DNA from 2 places in the Burkholderia stagnalis genome. Region 1 is predicted to be linked to the other one. Evidence: predicted binding sites of a transcription regulator. Region 1 holds the regulator's gene; the other holds the start of a gene.
The links. Region 1 encodes FliA, which starts transcription of late flagellar genes. Its sites were predicted from a motif close to CTAAAGTTTNNNNNNNNNNNGCCGNTA; they were not measured.
Positions count from the first base shown of each region.

Region 2: a site for FliA is predicted at 3,420-3,446, ahead of flgK (flagellar hook-associated protein FlgK). Genes of this name have one in related genera too.

Region 1 covers NZ_CP156685.1:265,703-275,166, reverse strand. The annotation lists gene ABFO07_RS01380 (DUF3443 domain-containing protein) at 1-304, shown strand, start outside; gene ABFO07_RS01375 (DUF805 domain-containing protein) at 612-995, shown strand; gene flhB (flagellar biosynthesis protein FlhB) at 1,302-2,507, shown strand; gene flhA (flagellar biosynthesis protein FlhA) at 2,587-4,689, shown strand; gene flhF (flagellar biosynthesis protein FlhF) at 4,686-6,392, shown strand; gene ABFO07_RS01355 (MinD/ParA family ATP-binding protein) at 6,385-7,200, shown strand; gene ABFO07_RS01350 (RNA polymerase sigma factor FliA) at 7,226-7,957, shown strand; S-adenosyl-L-homocysteine riboswitch at 8,034-8,152, shown strand; gene ahcY (adenosylhomocysteinase) at 8,185-9,464, shown strand, end outside.
Region 2 covers NZ_CP156685.1:707,975-717,438, forward strand. The annotation lists gene flgH (flagellar basal body L-ring protein FlgH) at 1-161, shown strand, start outside; gene ABFO07_RS03385 (flagellar basal body P-ring protein FlgI) at 155-1,360, shown strand; gene flgJ (flagellar assembly peptidoglycan hydrolase FlgJ) at 1,361-2,338, shown strand; gene ABFO07_RS03395 (flagellar brake protein) at 2,561-3,316, shown strand; gene flgK (flagellar hook-associated protein FlgK) at 3,503-5,434, shown strand; gene flgL (flagellar hook-associated protein FlgL) at 5,457-6,692, shown strand; gene ABFO07_RS03410 (solute carrier family 23 protein) at 7,241-8,548, shown strand; gene ABFO07_RS03415 (transcriptional regulator GcvA) at 8,982-9,464, opposite strand, start outside.

The DNA of each region.
Region 1 (9,464 bases):
CTTCAACGATTCGACGCAGCGGATCTGCACGCGCAACACCGAGTTCTACTGCCCGGCGTCGACGGTCACCTACACGGCGACGCTCACCGGCCAGAACGGCACGCAGAGCCAGGTGTCGATGCCGGTCGCGAATGCGGATTCGGTGTTCTCGAACGCGTCGGCGTTCGCGTTCAACGACATCGCGGGCCCGTTCGGCAACGCGGGGTGGCTCGATCTCGGCCTCACGCATTTCTACGGCAAGACGATCTACTTCGGGATGGACCGGCGCAGCAGCGGCGGCGCGGCGCCTTACGTCGCGTATTGAACGGCATCACGCAGGCGGCATGACGAGGGGGGCGAGCGATCGCCCCCTTTTCATCTGTCGGCCGGGGCGGCGGGATATTCCGGCAACAAATGCGCGGGCGATTATCGCGTCGATAACGGCACGCCGCCGTGATTTAAAAAACGAAATGACGCGTTACGTCATTGATTAAATCGATCCGGCTGCAGCCGCGCCGTCCAGCGTAAAGCGCTGCCCGGGGCTGCCGCAAAAGTGGCTGAACTCCTGAAAATCCCGCCTATACTTCACGCGTTGGTCCGGTGTCGTTCAAATAGAACAGGAGGTCAATAAAATGAATTTCACGGATGCAATTCAATCGGTCTTCAATCAATACGCACGATTCGACGGCCGCGCGCGACGCGCGGAATACTGGTATTTCGCGTTGCTGACGTTCATCGTGTCGATCGCGTGCCAGCTCGTCACGATGGTCGGCCGCAGCGAGAACACGATCGCGCTGCTGCTGGCGATCGCGGCCCTGCTGGTCTCGCTGGCGCTGATCGTGCCGAGCCTCTCGGTGACGGTGCGCCGCCTGCACGATATCGGCCGCTCCGGCTGGTTCCTGCTGATCGCGCTCATTCCGGTCGTCGGCGGGATCATCCTGCTCGTCTGGATGTGCTCGCGCGGCAACAACGGCCCGAACCGCTTCGGGCCCGATCCGCTCGCCGCGGCGGCCTGACTCGCCGGCGCGCATCGCAGGCGGCCGCGGCGGGGTGCCCGCCGCCGCCGGTCGCCGGCTGCCCGTCGCCGGAACGTAGCCGACTGCCCGTAGCCGACCGCCCGTAGCCGGCTGCCCGTAGCCGACCGCCCGTCGCCCGCTTCCAAACCGCTTTGCCTACCGGCGGCCGCCGCCCGCCGCAGCGTCGCCCGATTCTCCGAAATACCCCCCTTTCCCGGCTTTGCTCGACCGATCGCCGGTTGACCGGTCCATGAATAATCGGTGTCACTGGAAAACGGCATCCCGCCGTACCCGTCTGGAGGCCCCGTGGCAGACGAGAGCGATCTCGACAGAACCGAAGCCGCCACTCCGAGGCGCCGCGAGAAGGCGCGCGAGGAGGGGCAGGTCGCGCGCTCGCGCGAGCTGGTTTCGTTCGCGCTGCTCGCGTCGGGCTTCTACGGCGCGTGGCTGCTGTCGGGGCCGATCGGCACGCACCTGCGCACGATGCTGCGCGGCGCGTTCACGTTCGAGCGCGCAACCGCGTTCGATACCAACCGGATGCTGTCGGCGGCGGGCAGCGCGAGCCTCGAAGGGCTCGCCGCGCTCGCGCCGATGCTGGCGCTGATGGGGCTCGCCGCGCTGCTCGCGCCGATGGCGCTCGGCGGCTGGCTGGTCTCGTCGAAAACGTTCGAGCTGAAGTTCGACCGCCTGAACCCGATCACGGGCCTCGGCCGGATCTTCTCGATCCAGGGGCCGATCCAGCTCGGCATGTCGCTCGCGAAGACGCTGGTGGTGGGCGGCATCGGCGGCATCGCGATCTGGCGCAGCAAGGAAGAACTGCTCGGCCTCGCGACCCAGCCGCTCGATGCGGCGCTCGCGGATGCGCTGCACCTCGTCGCCGTGTGCTGCGGCACGACGGTCGCCGGCATGCTGGTCGTCGCCGCGCTCGACGTGCCGTATCAACTCTGGCAGTACAACAAGAAGCTGCGCATGACGAAGGAAGAAGTGAAGCGCGAACATCGCGAGAACGAAGGCGATCCGCACGTGAAGGGCCGCATCCGCCAGCAGCAGCGCGCGATCGCGCGGCGCCGGATGATGGCGGCCGTGCCGAAGGCCGACGTGGTCGTCACGAACCCGACGCACTTCGCCGTCGCGCTGCAATACACGGATGGCGAGATGCGCGCGCCGAAGGTGGTCGCGAAGGGCGTGAACCTCGTCGCCGCGCGCATCCGCGAGATCGCCGCCGAGCACAACGTGCCCACGCTCGAAGCGCCGCCGCTCGCGCGGGCGCTGTATCACAACGTCGAACTCGAGCGCGAGATTCCCGGTTCGCTGTATTCGGCCGTCGCCGAAGTGCTCGCGTGGGTGTACCAGCTCAAGCGCTTCCGGCGCGAAGGCGGCGACGTGCCCGCCACGCCGGTCGATCTCGACGTGCCGGCCGAGCTGGACAAGGGCGCGTCGGTGTCGGCGGAGGATGAACAGGAAGAGGCCGAGGACGTGCTCGGCGCGACCGCGCGCGGAGGCCTGCAATGATTAGCCCCCACGCTCACATTCGTTCGCTGCCCCCCGAGGGGGCGGCTGCCTCCCTTGGGGCGGCCCGGCGGGAGGCACCATGAGCACCCCCGCCGGCCTGTTCGCGAAGCGCCCGAACCTGCTCGCAGGCGCCAACCTGCGCGCGCTCGCGGGCCCGGTCCTCATCTGCATGATCCTGGGGATGATGATCCTGCCGCTGCCGCCGCTGCTGCTGGATCTGCTGTTCACGTTCAACATCGCGCTGTCCGTGATGGTGCTGCTCGTCAGCATGTACACGATGAAGCCGCTCGATTTCGCGGCCTTCCCGAGCGTGCTGCTGTTCTCGACGCTGCTGCGGCTGTCGCTGAACGTCGCGTCGACGCGCGTCGTGCTGCTCGAGGGCCACACCGGCCCGGACGCAGCCGGCCAGGTGATCGAGGCGTTCGGCCACTTCCTCGTCGGCGGCAACTTCGCGGTCGGCATCGTGGTGTTCGTGATCCTGATGATCATCAACTTCATGGTGATCACGAAGGGCGCGGGGCGGATCGCGGAAGTGTCCGCGCGCTTCACGCTCGACGCGATGCCCGGCAAGCAGATGGCGATCGACGCCGACCTGAACGCGGGCCTGATCAACGAGGAACAGGCGCGCAAGCGCCGTACCGCCGTCGCGCAGGAAGCCGAGTTCTACGGCTCGATGGACGGCGCGTCGAAGTTCGTGCGCGGCGACGCGATCGCGGGCCTGATCATCATGGCCATCAACGTGATCGGCGGGCTGATCGTCGGGATGATCCAGCACGACATGACGTTCGCCGCGGCCGGCACGAACTACACGCTGCTGACGATCGGCGACGGCCTCGTCGCACAGATCCCGTCGCTCGTGATCTCGACGGCGGCCGGCGTGATCGTGTCGCGGGTCGCGACCGACGAAGACATCGGCACGCAGATCACCGGCCAGCTGTTCACCAACCCGCGCGTGCTGACGATCACCGGCGTGATCATCGTGATCATGGGGCTGATCCCCGGCATGCCGCACTTCGCGTTCCTGCTGCTCGGCGGCGGCGCGATCTGGCTCGCGCGCACGCAGGCGCAGCGCGCGGCGGCCCGCAAGGCGGCCGGCGACGTCTCCGACATCGCGCCGCCCGCGGCGCTGTCGGCCGACAGCCACGAGGCGACCTGGGACGACGTGCAGCTGATCGACCCGCTCGGCCTCGAAGTCGGCTACCGGCTGATCCCGCTCGTCGACAAGAACAGCGACGGCGAGCTGCTCAAGCGGATCAAGAGCATCCGCAAGAAATTCGCGCAGGAAATCGGCTTCCTGCCGCCGGTGATCCATATCCGCGACAACCTCGAGCTGCGGCCGAACGCGTACCGGATCGCGCTGAAGGGCGTCGAGATCGGCGCCGGCGAGGTGTTCCCGGGCCAGTGGCTCGCGATCAACCCGGGCCAGGTGACGGCCGCGATGCCCGGCGTGCCGACCACCGACCCGGCGTTCGGGCTGCCGGCCGTGTGGATCGACGTCGCGATGCGCGAGCAGGCGCAGGTGTACGGCTACACGGTGGTCGACGCGAGCACGGTCGTCGCGACCCACCTGAACCACCTGGTCGTCCAGCACGCGGCCGAGCTGCTCGGCCGCCAGGAAGTGCAGGCGCTGATCGAGCGCACCGGCAAGGATTCGCCGTCGCTCGTCGAGGACCTCGTGCCGAAGACGATCTCGCTCACCACGCTGCAGAAGGTGCTGCAGAACCTGCTCGAGGAAGGCGTGCCGATCCGCGACATGCGCACGATCATCGAAGCCGTGTCCGAGCAGGCCGGCCGCCTCACCGACGCATACGACATCACCGCCGCGGTGCGCCTCGCGCTCGGCCGCGCGATCACGCAGCAGTGGTATCCGGGCGGCGGCGAGATGCAGGTGATGGGCCTCGACGCGAATCTCGAGCGCGTGCTGTCGCAGGCGCTCGCCACCGGCGCGAACCCGGGCCTCGAGCCGGGCCTCGCGCACGCGCTCCTGACCGGCACGCAGGAAGCGATGCTGCGTCAACAGAATCTCGGGCTGCCGCCCGTGCTGCTCGTGCAGCACGCGCTGCGCGCCATGCTGGCGCGCTTCCTGCGCCGCAGCCTGCCGCAATTGAAAGTGCTGTCGTACGCCGAAGTGCCGGACACACGCACGATCAAGGTCGTTAACGTCATCGGGGGTTCCGCTTGAACATTCGCAAATTCACCGGCGCGACGAGCCGCGACGCACTGCGTCTCGTGCGCGAGGCACTCGGCGCCGACGCCGTCGTGCTGTCGAACCGCACGCTCGATGACGGCAGCGTCGAAATCGTCGCGCTCGCCGATGCCGAACTGTCGGCGATCGCCCCGCCGGCTGCCGATGCGGCCGCGCTGCCCGGCGCGGCGTTGCGGGCCGGCGGCACGATGCCGGCGGCCAGGGCCGCCGCGGCGGCGCGTGCTTCGGCGATGAACCCGTATGCGACCGGCGACGGCGGCCTGCCGGACGTGTTCTCGTCGGTGTTCGGCGCGAGCGCCGACGCGGCAGACGCACCGGCGGCGCCGGCCGCGAGCGTGCCGGCTGCAGGATCGCCCGCCGAACCCGCCCCGTGGCTCGTCGAGCACGCGAAGCGCCTCACGCAGCAGCGCGACGCGCTGATCGCGCGCGCGCAGGCTGCGCCGGCGCAGGACAGCGCGATCCGCGCGCCGCACGACGCGGCCCGCACCGTGACGACGCCCGAATGGGCGCGCGACATCGTGCGCAACGTCGAGCGCAACGTCGCGCGCCGCCAGCCGGCCGACGAACCGGCGCCGCGCCGTATCGCCGACGCACCCGCCGCACCCGCCGCGAAGCCTGCGGAGCGCGCACGGCTGGCCGAGGACACGGCCGCGGCCGTGGCCGACGCGGTGAAGGCGCGCCTCGAGCGCATCGTCAACGACACGGTGATGAGCGAGCTCGGTTCGCTGCGCGGGATGATGGAGGAGCAGTTCGACGGCCTGATGTGGCAGGAGCGCCAGCGCCGCAGCCCCGTGCACGGCGCGCTGACGAAGCACCTGTTCGCGGCCGGCTTCTCCGCGCAGCTGGTGCGGATGATGGTCGACAACCTGCCGCAGGGCGAAGGCACGGAAACCTTCGAGCAGGCGTCCGAGTGGGCGCAGTCGGTGCTCGCGTCGAACCTGCCGGTGCTCGACAGCGAGGATGCGCTGATGGAGCGCGGCGGCGTGTTCGCGCTGATGGGCCCGACGGGCGTCGGCAAGACCACCACCACCGCGAAGCTCGCCGCGCGCTGCGTGATGCGCTTCGGCGCGAGCAAGGTCGCGCTGCTCACCACCGACAGCTACCGGATCGGCGGCCACGAGCAGCTGCGCATCTTCGGCAAGATCCTCGGCGTGCCGGTGCACGCGGTGAAGGACGGCGGCGACCTGCAGCTTGCGCTGTCCGAGCTGCGCAACAAGCACATCGTGCTGATCGATACGATCGGCATGAGCCAGCGCGACCGCGCGGTGTCCGACCAGATCGCGATGCTGCACGGCGCGAACACGCCGGTGCAGCGCCTGCTGCTGCTGAACGCGACGAGCCACGGCGACACGCTCAACGAGGTCGTGCAGGCGTACCGCAGCGCGGACGGCCAGCCGGCGCTCGCCGGCTGCATCCTCACCAAGCTCGACGAGGCGACCCATCTGGGCGGCGTGCTCGACACGGTGATCCGCTACAAGCTGCCCGTGCACTACGTGTCGACCGGCCAGAAGGTGCCGGAGAACCTGTACGTCGCGACCCGGAAATTCCTGATGAAGAGCGCGTTCTGCGTGCCGCGCGACGGCTCGCCCTTCGTGCCGCAGGACGAGGACATGCCCGCGCTGCTGTCCGCGCTGACCGCACGCTCGACCGCCGAGCTGCACGAGGTGCGCTTTGGATAAACCGATGATCGACCAGGCCGAAGGACTGCGGCGCCTGCTGGCCGGGCGCGCATCGAGGATCGTGGCGGTGGTGGGCGGGCCGACGGGGGTCGGCTGCACCGCGACGGTCGTGAACCTGGCCGCGGCGCTTGCCGCGCTGGGCAAGGACGTGCTCGTCGTCGACGAGCGCGCCGACGTGAATTCGGCCGCGGCGACGCTGGCCGGCGCGTGGCTGCGCGACGGCGAGCGCACGCGCGTCACCGCCGGGTTCGGCGTGTGCGCGGCGGCGACGCTCGCGCGCGCCGGCTACAGCGAAGCGCACCTGAGCGATTTCATCGACGGGCCGGCCGACATCGTGCTGATCGACGCGCAGCTCGACGCGGACGGCGGTTTCTCCGCGCTTGCGCGCGAGGCGCACGACGTGCTGATCGTCACGCGGGTGGCCGCGCAAGCGATCACCGAGGCCTACGCATGCATGAAGCGGCTGCATTTCGCGCACGCGGTCGCGCAGTTCCGCGTGCTGACCAACCACGTCGGCAGCCACGACGACGCGAAGACCGCGTTCGAGAACCTCGCGGGCGTCGCGAGCCGCTACCTGACCGTGTCGATCGCCGATGCGGGCTGCGTGAGCGCCGATCCGCTCGTCGAGCGCGCGCGCGACCTGGTGCGCACGGCAGTCGACGCGTTTCCGTCGTCGCCGGCCGCGCGCGATTACCGGCAGATCGCCGCCGACTTGCTGTACTGGCCGTTGCGCCCGCGGCCGGGCGCCGGACGGCACCGCGCGGGCGGCAGCCCGTCGTTCGAGGCAGGCGCGGCACACGCCGCGTGAGCGCCACCGGAAGGAGAGAGCCACGATGTATAACGCTCAAGGAAGGATTTCCCAGGCCGACGTGCTGTCGCAGTACGCGCCGCTCGTGCGCCGCCTGGGCCTGCAGCTCGTCGCGAAGATGCCGGCGAGCGTCGATCTCGACGATCTGATCCAGGCCGGCATGATCGGCCTGATGGACGCGGCCGGCCGCTACAAGGAAGACCAGGGCGCGCAGTTCGAGACCTACGCGACGCAGCGCATCCGCGGCGCGATGCTCGACGAGCTGCGCAGCAACGACTGGCTGCCGCGCAGCCTGCGCAAGACGTCGCGCGAGGTCGAGCACGCGGTGCACAAGGTCGAGCAGCAGCTCGGCCGCGCCGCGAGCGAGGCGGAGATCGCGCAGCACCTGAACATGCCGCTCGACGAATACCAGGGGATGCTGCAGGACCTGCACGGCAGCCAGCTCATCTACTACGAGGATTTCGACCGCGCGGCCGACGACGAGCCGTTCCTCGACCGCTACCGCGTCGATCACGCCGATCCGCTGTCGTCGCTGCTCGACGAGCATCTGCGCGAGGCGCTGATCGAGGCGATCGAGCGGCTGCCGGAGCGCGAGAAGCTGCTGATGTCGCTGTACTACGAGCGGGGCCTGAACCTGCGCGAGATCGGCGCGGTGCTCGAGGTCAGCGAGTCGCGCGTGTGCCAGCTGCACAGCCAGGCGGTCGCACGCCTGCGCGCGCGCCTGCGCGAGCAGGCGTGGGTCGGCACGGAGAACTGACCCCTTCATCGGCGCGCGTCGCACACGCGCGTGCCGGTCACGCAATTTTCATGGCGATTTGCTACAATCCCACCCGTTTTCCGAGGAGCGTTGCGACGGACCATCAGCGTCCGCCAGGCTCGGAAAGCTTCACCAAGCGGCAGGGCCCGTGCGCATCGCGCCGGCAAGCCGCTTCCTGAACGGCGCTCACGTCACCATTTTCTAAACTTTTTAGAAAGGAGGGCGTGATGAACGCCGTCATCGATTCCAAAGCTTCCAACGATTACCTCGTCGCCGACATGGCGCTTGCCGGCTGGGGCCGCAAGGAACTGAACATTGCCGAGACCGAAATGCCGGGCCTCGTGCAGATCCGCGACGAATACAAGGCGCAGCAGCCGCTGAAGGGCGCGCGCATTGCCGGCTCGCTGCACATGACGATCCAGACGGGCGTGCTGATCGAGACGCTGAAGGCGCTCGGCGCCGACGTGCGCTGGGCCTCGTGCAACATCTTCTCGACGCAGGACCACGCGGCTGCCGCGATCGTCGAAGCCGGCACGCCGGTGTTCGCGTTCAAGGGCGAGTCGCTCGACGAATACTGGGAGTTCTCGCACCGCATCTTCGAATGGCCGAACGGCGAGTTCGCGAACATGATCCTCGACGACGGCGGCGACGCGACGCTGCTGCTGATCCTCGGCTCGAAGGCCGAGAAGGACCGCTCGGTGATCGCCAAGCCGACCAACGAGGAAGAAGTCGCGCTGTACAAGTCGATCGCGAAGCACCTCGACATCGACGCGAACTGGTACTCGAAGCGCCTTGCGCACATCAAGGGCGTGACCGAGGAAACCACGACCGGCGTGCACCGCCTGTACCAGATGGAAAAGGACGGCCGCCTGCCGTTCCCGGCGTTCAACGTGAACGATTCGGTCACCAAGTCGAAGTTCGACAACCTGTACGGCTGCCGTGAGTCGCTCGTCGACGGCATCAAGCGCGCGACCGACGTGATGATCGCGGGCAAGGTCGCGGTCGTCGCGGGCTACGGTGACGTGGGCAAGGGCTGCGCGCAATCGCTGCGCGGCCTTGGCGCGACCGTGTGGGTCACGGAAATCGATCCGATCTGCGCGCTGCAGGCGGCGATGGAAGGCTACCGCGTCGTGACGATGGAATACGCGGCCGACAAGGCCGACATCTTCGTGACGGCGACCGGCAACTTCCACGTGATCGGCCACGATCACATGAAGGCGATGCGCCACAACGCGATCGTCTGCAACATCGGCCACTTCGACTCGGAAATCGACGTTGCGTCGACCCGCCAGTACCAGTGGGAAAACATCAAGCCGCAGGTCGACCACATCATCTTCCCGGACGGCAAGCGCGTGATCCTGCTGGCTGAAGGCCGCCTCGTGAACCTCGGCTGCGCGACCGGCCACCCGTCGTTCGTGATGTCGAACTCGTTCGCGAACCAGACGCTCGCGCAGATCGAGCTGTTCACCCGCGGCGGCGAGTACGAGAACAAGGTGTACGTGCTGCC
Region 2 (9,464 bases), 440 kb from region 1:
TCTCCGGCGTCGTCAACCCGAACACGATCTCCGGCGCGAACTCCGTCTTCTCGACGCAGGTGGCCGACGCGAAGATCGAATACTCGGCGAAGGGCTACATCAACGAAGCCGAGACGATGGGCTGGCTGCAGCGCTTCTTCCTCAACCTCGCGCCGTGGTGACGACGATGCGTACCTTGCTCGCGCGCGTGATGCGCCACCTCGTCCTGTCCCGCCGCCGCGCGGCCGCCCGCTGCGCGTTCGCGGCCGCCTGCGTGCTCGCAGTCGCGCTCGCGCCGGCCGCCGCGCACGCGGAACGCCTGAAGGATCTCGCGCAGATCCAGGGCGTGCGCGACAACCCGCTGATCGGCTATGGCCTCGTCGTCGGCCTCGACGGCACCGGCGACCAGACGATGCAGACGCCGTTCACGACGCAGACGCTCGCGAACATGCTCGCGAACCTCGGCATCTCGATCAACAACGGCTCGGCCAACGGCGGCGGCTCGTCGCTGTCGAACATGCAGCTGAAGAACGTCGCGGCGGTGATGGTCACCGCGACGCTGCCGCCGTTCGCACGGCCCGGCGAGGCGGTCGACGTGACCGTGTCGTCGCTCGGCAACGCGAAGAGCCTGCGCGGCGGCACGCTGCTGCTCACGCCGCTGAAGGGCGCGGACGGGCAGGTGTACGCGCTCGCGCAGGGCAACATGGCGGTGGGCGGCGCGGGCGCCAGCGCGAACGGCAGCCGCGTGCAGGTGAACCAGCTCGCGTCGGGCCGCATCGCCGGCGGCGCGATCGTCGAGCGCTCGGTGCCGAACGCGGTCGCGCAGATGAACGGCGTGCTGCAGCTGCAGCTGAACGACATGGACTACGGCACCGCGCAGCGCATCGTGTCGGCGGTGAACGCGAGCTTCGGCCCGGGCACCGCGACCGCGCTCGACGGCCGCACGATCCAGCTCGCGGCGCCGGCCGATTCGGCGCAGCAGGTCGCGTTCATGGCGCGCCTGCAGAATCTCGACGTGAGCCCGGACAAGGCCGCCGCGAAGGTGATCCTGAACGCGCGCACGGGCTCGATCGTGATGAACCAGATGGTCACGCTGCAAAGCTGCGCGGTTGCGCACGGCAACCTGTCGGTGGTCGTCAACACGCAGCCGGTGGTGTCGCAGCCGGGGCCGTTCTCGAACGGGCAGACCGTCGCCGCGCAGCAGTCGCAGATCCAGCTGAAGCAGGACAACGGCGCGCTGAAGATGGTGACGGCCGGCGCGAACCTCGCCGACGTCGTGAAGGCGCTCAACACGCTCGGCGCGACGCCCGCGGACCTGATGTCGATCCTGCAGGCGATGAAGGCCGCCGGCGCATTGCGGGCCGATCTGGAGATCATCTAAATGGCGAATTCCGCGAATCTGCCCAACGGGAACGACCTGTCGCAGCGCTTCGCGCTCGACGTGCGCGGGTTCGACGCGCTGCGCGCGCAGGTCAAGCAGTCGCCGCAGGCCGGCGCGAAGCTCGTCGCGGGCCAGTTCGACGCGATGTTCACGCAGATGATGCTCAAGAGCATGCGCGACGCGACGCCCGAGGGCGGGCTGTTCGACTCGAGCACGTCGAAGATGTACACGTCGATGCTCGACCAGCAGCTCGCGCAGCAGATGTCGTCGCGCGGGATCGGCGTGGCCGACGCGCTGATGAAGCAGCTGATGCGCAACGCGAACCTCGGCGCGGGCGCGGGCGGCGCGGCGGATGCCGGCGCGGCCGGCCTCGGCCTGGCCGGCAACGAAGGCGGCCTCGCCGCGATGAACGCGATGGCGAAGGCCTATGCGGAAGCCGGCGCGAACAACGGCGCGCTGGCGCGCGAGCGCGGCTACTCGGCCGGCAGCGCGCTGACGCCGCCGGTGAAGGGCGCAGGCAGCTCGCCGGACGCCGACGCATTCGTCGACCGGCTGGCCGCCCCCGCGCAGGCCGCGAGCGCGGCGACCGGCATCCCGGCGCGCTTCATCGTCGGCCAGGCCGCGCTCGAATCGGGCTGGGGCAAGCGCGAGATCCGCGCGACCGACGGCTCGACGAGCTACAACGTGTTCGGCATCAAGGCGAACAAGGGCTGGACGGGCCGCACGGTGTCGGCGCTGACGACCGAATACGTGAACGGCGCGCCGCGCCGCGTCGTCGCGAAGTTCCGCGCGTACGACTCGTACGAGCACGCGATGACCGACTACGCGAACCTGCTGAAGAACAATCCGCGCTACGCGGGCGTGCTGAGCGCCGGCCGCAGCGTCGAGGGTTTCGCGCACGGGCTGCAGAAGGCCGGCTACGCGACAGACCCGAACTACGCGAAGAAACTCATCACGATCATGCAGCAGATCGGCTGAGCGGCCCCGCCCGCCGCCGCACCGCCTGCCTCTTCCTCGAACCGCGCCCGGCCCCCCGCCGCGCGCGGTTTGAACGTTTGCGCGAAAAAATTCGGGAAATCGATCTAAACTTTCGGTCAGCACTGCCGCTAAGTGTGAGAGACCTGCGACCGGGTCGCCGTTCTGGCCCGGTTTTTTGCGCACCGGTTACCGGGCGCCCATGACAAGAAAGACCGGCAAGCCATGAATATCGAACTGTCGACGGACCCGAGCCAGGACGCGGGCCATTCCGGGCCCGACTACGCACGCCGCAATCCGCTGGAAATCGGCGTGCAGCTGCGCAACCTCGTGAACCGCGGCGATTTCCTCACCGTTCAGTACCCGGGCGGCCAGCTCGTCACGCGGCTGCTCGAGGTCGACGTCGGCGCGCGCACCTTCACGTTCGACTGGGGTGCGCTCGCCGAACAGAACAGCGGCATCCTTGCCGCGCCGCACTGCAAGTTCTCGGCGTCGCCGGAAGGCGTGCGCGTCGAATTCGGCACCGGCACGCCGCGCGAGACCCGCTACGAAGGGCTGCCCGCGTTCGAGGCCGATTTCCCCGACCTGCTGTACTGCATCCAGCGGCGCGAGTATTTCCGCGTGGATGCGCCGATCGTCGATCCGTTCGTGTGCCGCGGCAAGCTGCCGGACGGCGAGAGCTTCCTGTTCGAGGTGCACAACCTGTCGCTCGGCGGCGTCGGGCTGCGCACGGCCGACGAGCGCGTCGAGGCGCTCGAGCTCGGCACGCTGCTGCCGGACGTCGAGCTCGAGCTGAACGGCCACGGCAAGCTGTCGCTCGACCTGCAGCTCGTGTCGCAGCGCTCGACCCAGCTGCCGAACGGCACGCGGCGCTTCCAGCTCGGCTTTCGCTTCATGTCGCTGCCGGGCAGCGCCGAGAACACGCTGCAGCGCCTGATCACCCAGCTCGAGATGAAGCGCCGCCAGCTCGCGCGCGCCTGAGCTTCGTTTCGCCCGCGTTCGCGCCCGTTTGCGGGCGCGCGCGGGCATGCCGGCACCGGCCCGGCGAGCGCCGCACGCCCGTGCGGCGGACCTGCATTTTTTCCTCAATTTTTTCGATCCGCGGCCGTTATACCGGGAGTCACGCAACCCGGCGGCCGCAGAGCGGCCGGCTCATCAGGATCGCGCATGTCCAACACTCTCATGAACCTCGGTATCAGCGGCCTGAACGCCGCGATCTGGGGACTGACGACGACCAGCAACAACATCAGCAACGCGGCGACGCCCGGCTACTCGATCGAGCGCCCCGTCTATGCGGAGGCGAGCGGCCAGTACACCGGCAGCGGCTACCTGCCGCAGGGCGTGAACACCGTCACGGTGCAGCGCCAGTACAGCCAGTACCTGAGCGACCAGCTGAACAGTGCGCAGACGCAAAGCGGCGCGCTGTCGAGCTGGTCCTCGCTCGTCGCGCAGCTGAACAACTACGTCGGCAGCCCGACGGCCGGGATCTCGACCGCGATCACCAACTATTTCACCGGGTTGCAGAACGTCGCGAACAAGGCGGCCGACACGTCGGTGCGGCAGACTGCGATGAGCAACGCGCAGGTGCTGGCCGACCAGATCAAGGCGGCCGGCTCGCAATACGATGCGCTGCGCCAGAGCGTGAACGCGCAGCTGTCCAGCACCGTTTCGCAGATCAATTCGTATACCGCGCAGATCGCGCAGCTGAACCAGCAGATCGCGGCCGCGGGCAGCCAGGGCCAGCCGCCGAACCAGCTGCTGGACCAGCGCGACCTCGCGGTGTCGAAGCTGTCGGGCCTCGCGGGCGTGCAGGTGTCGCGCAACAGCGACGGCTACAACGTGTTCCTCGCGGGCGGGCAGCCGCTCGTCGTCGCCGACAAGAGCTATACGCTCGCGGCCGTCACGTCGCCGTCCGATCCGAGCGAGCTGAGCATCGTGTCGCAGGGCATCGCCGGCGCGACCCCGCCGGGCGCGAACCAGGCGCTGCCGGATGTGTCGCTGTCGGGCGGCACGCTCGGCGGCCTGCTCGCGTTCCGCAGCCAGACGCTCGATCCGGCGCAGGCGCAGCTCGGCGCGATCGCGACCAGCTTCGCCGCGCAGGTCAACGCGCAGAACGCGCTCGGCGTCGACCTGGCGGGCAACCCGGGCGGCAACCTATTCACGGTCGGCAACCCGACCGTGTATGCGAACCAGGCGAACACGGGCAATGCGACGCTCAACGTGGCGATCGCGAATCCGTTGCAGCCGCCGACGGGCGATTACACGCTGTCGTACGACGGCACGAATTACACGCTGACAGACCGCGCGAGCGGCTCGGTGGTCGGCACGTCGACGGCGATGCCGGGTTCGATCGGCGGGCTGAACTTCTCGTTCTCGTCCGGCACGATGAGCGCGGGCGACAAGTTCACGGTGCAGCCGACGCGCGGCGCGCTCAACGGGTTCGGGCTCACGACGTCGAACGGCTCGACGATCGCGGCGGCGTCGCCGTACGTGTCGTCGGCCACGACGACGAACCTGGGCACCGGCACGATCGGGCCGGTGAAGGTCACGAACCCGGCAGCCGTCAGCGCCGGGTACAACTACACGGTCACGATGGGCGGCACCGCGGCTGCACCGACCTATACGGTGACCGACAACACCACGGCGCCGCCGACGACGGGCCCCGCGCAGGCATTCCAGTCGGGCACCCCGATCACGCTGGCGAGCGGCGTCTCGGTGACGGTGTCGGGCGCGCCCGCCGCCGGCGACACGTTCAAGATCGTGCCGAACGCGGGCGGCACCAGCGACGGCAGCAACGCGCTCTCGCTCGCGCAGCTCGTGACCGCGAAGCAGCTCGGCGGCGGCACGACGACGCTGACCGGCGCGTACGCGAACTACGTGAACGGGATCGGCAACACCGCGGCCCAGCTGAAATCGTCGAGCGCCGCGCAGACCGCGGTCGTCGGCCAGATCACGGAAGCGCAGCAGCAGGTGTCGGGCGTGAACCAGAACGAGGAAGCGGCCAATCTGATGCAGTACCAGCAGCTCTACCAGGCGAACGCGAAGGTGATCCAGACGGCGGCCTCGCTGTTCCAGACCGTGCTTGGCCTGTTCAACTGACCGGATTTCGAGGATAGAAGCGATGCGGATCTCCAGCGCCCAGTTTTTCCAGCTGAACGTCGCCACGATGAACGACCAGCAGGCGCAGCTCGCGCAGCTTTACCAGAAGCTGTCGAGCGGCGTGAGCCTCACGACGCCCGGGGACGACCCGCTCGGCGCCGCGCAGGCGGTGCAGCTGTCGATGACGTCGGCGACGCTGTCGCAGTACACGACCAACCAGAATGCGGCGCTGGCGTCGCTGCAGGCCGAGGATCAGGCGCTGTCGAGCGTCAACACCGTGCTGACCAACGTCCAGTCGCTGGTGGTGCGCGCGGGCGACGGCTCGCTGTCCGACAGCAACCGCACGGCGCTCGCGACGCAGCTGCAGGGCTACCGCGACCAGCTGATGACGCTCGCGAACTCGGACGACGGCGCGGGCAACTACCTGTTCGCCGGCTTCAAGAACGGCAGCAAGCCGTTCGCGAACAACGCGAGCGGCGGCGTGAGCTACGTCGGCGACACCGGCACGCGCGACGTGCAGATCGCCGATTCCCGCAGCCTGTCGCAGGGCGACAACGGCCTGGCCGTGTTCCAGTCGGTGCAGGCGCAAGGCACCCAGTCGGTGCAGGCGGCGGGCGCGGCGAACACGGGCACGGGCACGATCGGCCCGGTCACGACCACGAGCGCGGGGGCCGCGACCAACAACCACCAGTTCACGATCACGTTCGGCGGCACCGCCGCGGCGCCGACCTATACGGTCACCGACAACACGGCCGTTCCGCCGACGACGACGCCCGCGCAGGCATATACGTCCGGCGCGGCGATCGCGCTCGGCAGCGGCCAGACGGTTCCGGTGTCGGGTACGCCCGCGAACGGCGACACCTTCACCGTGACGCCCGCGCCGCAGGCCGGCACCGACGTGTTCGCGTCGCTCGATGCGATGATCGCCGTGCTGAAGACGCCGATCACCGGCAACCCGGTGGCCATGGCCGCGTTCAGCAACGCGATGGCGACCGGCGCGACGAAGCTCAGCAACACGATGAACAACGTCACGACGATCCAGGCGGGCGTCGGCGGCCGCGAGCAGGAAATCAAGGCGGTGCAGGCGGTCACGCAGACCAACTCGCTGCAGGTCGCCAGCAACCTGTCGGACGTGACGAGCACCAACCTGGTCACGACGATCAGCCAGTTCACGCAGTTGCAGAACGCGCTGACCGGCGCGCAGAAGGCGTTCGTCCAGATGCAGAACCTGTCGCTGTTCCAGTACATCAACCCGTGATGCGGCACGCGCCGGCGGCGGCGTAAGCGGGCGCTTACGTCGCGCGGCGGGGCTGCCCGCCGTGCCGGACGCAAAAAAAGACCGTTCGGGCGCAATGCCCGAACGGCCAACGGAGAGTGGAACAGCTGCCCTGATGCAGCAGCACGGGTACTTTATGAAACCTGGCTGCTGCCGTGAATGGGACGAGTCAGATTCTGCGGCGGCAGATCGTTCGCCGGCCGGAATCCTGCCCCGGATTTCATCCTGGATCTCACCCCGGATCTCACCCCGGATCTCACCCCGGATCTCACCCCCGGGATCTCACCCCCGGATCTCACCCCCGGATCTCACCCCCGGATTTCACCCCCGGATTTCACCCCCGAATTTCACCCCCGAATTTCACCCCGCATCCCGCCCGACCGGACCGGGCCCGCTGCGTTCCGAATCGCTGCCGCCCGCGCCGGCGCGCCGCTTGCCAGCGCCATTCCCGCTCCTTAAACTTCGCGCCAGATTCCAGACCCGGCGCATCCCTCGCAGCCGGGCGACCGACAAGACAGGAGCGTGTCCCGATGTCCGATTCCTATTTCCCGCGCTGGCGGGTGCAACCGACCGGCGCGGCCGCGCGCGTCGTCGGCCCCGACGAGCGCCTGTCGTGGCCGCAGATGATCGCGATGGGCGTGCAGCACGTCGTCGCGATGTTCGGCTCGACCGTGCTCGCGCCGCTGCTGATGGGCTTCGACCCGAACCTGTGCATCTTCATGTCCGGCGTCGGCACGCTGCTGTTCTTCGCGCTGGTCGGCGGCCGGGTGCCGAGCTATCTCGGCTCGAGCTTCGCGTTCATCGGCCTCGTGATCGCGGTGACCGGCTATGCCGGCAGCGGCCCGAACCCGAACATCCCGGTCGCGCTCGGCGGCATCATCGCGTGCGGTGTCGTGTACGTTGCGCTCGGCGCGATCGTGTCGGCGGTCGGCACGCGCTGGATCGAGGCGCTGATGCCGCCCGTCGTCACGGGCGCGATCGTCGCCGTGATCGGGCTCAACCTCGCGCCGATCGCGGTCAAGGGCGTGTCCGCGTCCACCTTCGATTCGGCGATGGCGCTCGTCACCGTGCTGTCGGTCGGCGGCGTCGCGGTGTTCGCGCGCGGGATGATGCAGCGCCTCTTGATCCTCGTCGGGCTCGTGATCGCGTACGCGATCTACGCGGTCGCGACCAACGGGATGGGCCTCGGCAAGCCGATCGACTTCGCGATCGTCGCGCACGCCGCATGGTTCGGCATCCCGGCGTTCCACGCGCCGGTGTTCGATCCGCACGCGATGCTGATGCTTGCGCCGGTCGCGGTGATCCTCGTTGCCGAGAACCTCGGCCACATCAAGGCCGTCAGCGCGATGACCGGCCAGAACCTCGACCGCTACGTCGGCCGCGCGTTCATCGGCGACGGGCTTGCGACCATCGTGTCGGGCAGCGTCGGCGGCACCGGCGTCACGACCTATGCGGAAAACATCGGCGTGATGGCCGTCACGCGGATCTATTCGACGCTCGTGTTCGTGGTGGCCGCGCTGATCGCGATCCTGCTCGGCTTCTCGCCGAAGTTCGGCGCGGTGATCCAGACGATTCCGGGCCCGGTGCTCGGCGGCGTGTCGATCGTCGTGTTCGGGCTGATCGCGGTGACGGGCGCGCGGATCTGGGTCGTCAACAAGGTCGACTTCTCCGACAACCGCAACCTGATCGTCGCGGCCGTCACGCTCGTGCTCGGCGCGGGCGACTTCTCGCTGAAGTTCGGCGGCTTCGCGCTCGGCGGGATCGGCACCGCGACGTTCGGCGCGATCATCCTGTACGCGCTGCTGCGCAAGGAAAAGGAACCGGGCCCGGTGGTCTGACGCCCGGCGCGGGCGGCGGGCGGCATGCCGCCGCCTGCCGGCTCGCGACCCGGCTCGAAGCCCACCTCGAAGCCCGGCTCGAAGCCCACCTCGAAGCCCGGCTCGAAGCCCACCTCGAAGCCCGGCTCGAAGCCCGGCTCGAAGCCGTCTCGAAGCCCACCTCGAAGCCCGGCTCGAAGCCCACCTCGAAGCCCAGCTCGAAGCCGTCTCGAAGCCCACCTCGAAGCCCGGCTCGAAGCCCACCTCGAAGCCCGGCTCGAAGCCCGGCTCGAAGCCCGGCTCGAAGCCGTCTCGAAGCCCACCTCGAAGCCCGGCTCGAAGCCCACCTCGAAGCCCACCTCGAAGCCCGCCTCGAAGCCTGCCTTGAAGCCCGTCTCGAAGCCTCCCTCGAAGCTCGCCTCGCAACCCACCTCGAAGCCCACCCCGCCACCCGTCACCCGCCGGCGCTCGCCTGCGCCTCCAGCCACGCGCAGAACTGCGCGACGAGCGGCTCGTCCGCGTGCTCGCGCGGCGTGATCCACCAGTAGCTGCGGGTCGCGATGCGCGGCCCCGGCAGCGGCATCACGAGCCGGCCGCTCGCGAGTTCGTCGTCGATCAGCGGCAGCGGGCCGAGCGCGACGCCGAGCCCGTCGACCGCCGCCTGCAGCGCCAGGTAGAAGTGGTCGAACGACTGGCGCTTGCGCCCCTTCGGCGCCACGCCGGCGGCCGCGAACCAGTCGCGCCAGCCTTCCGGGCGCGTATCCGAATGCAGCAGCACGTGCCGCGACAGGTCGTCGGCGCGCGCGATCGGCGCGCGCTTGAGCAGCGCGGGGCTGCAGACGGGGATCACGCTTTCGTCGAGGAAGCGGCCGCTCGCGCAGTTCGGCCAGTGCCCGGGGCCGCGGCGGATCGCGACGTCGAAGCCGTCGAGGGTGTC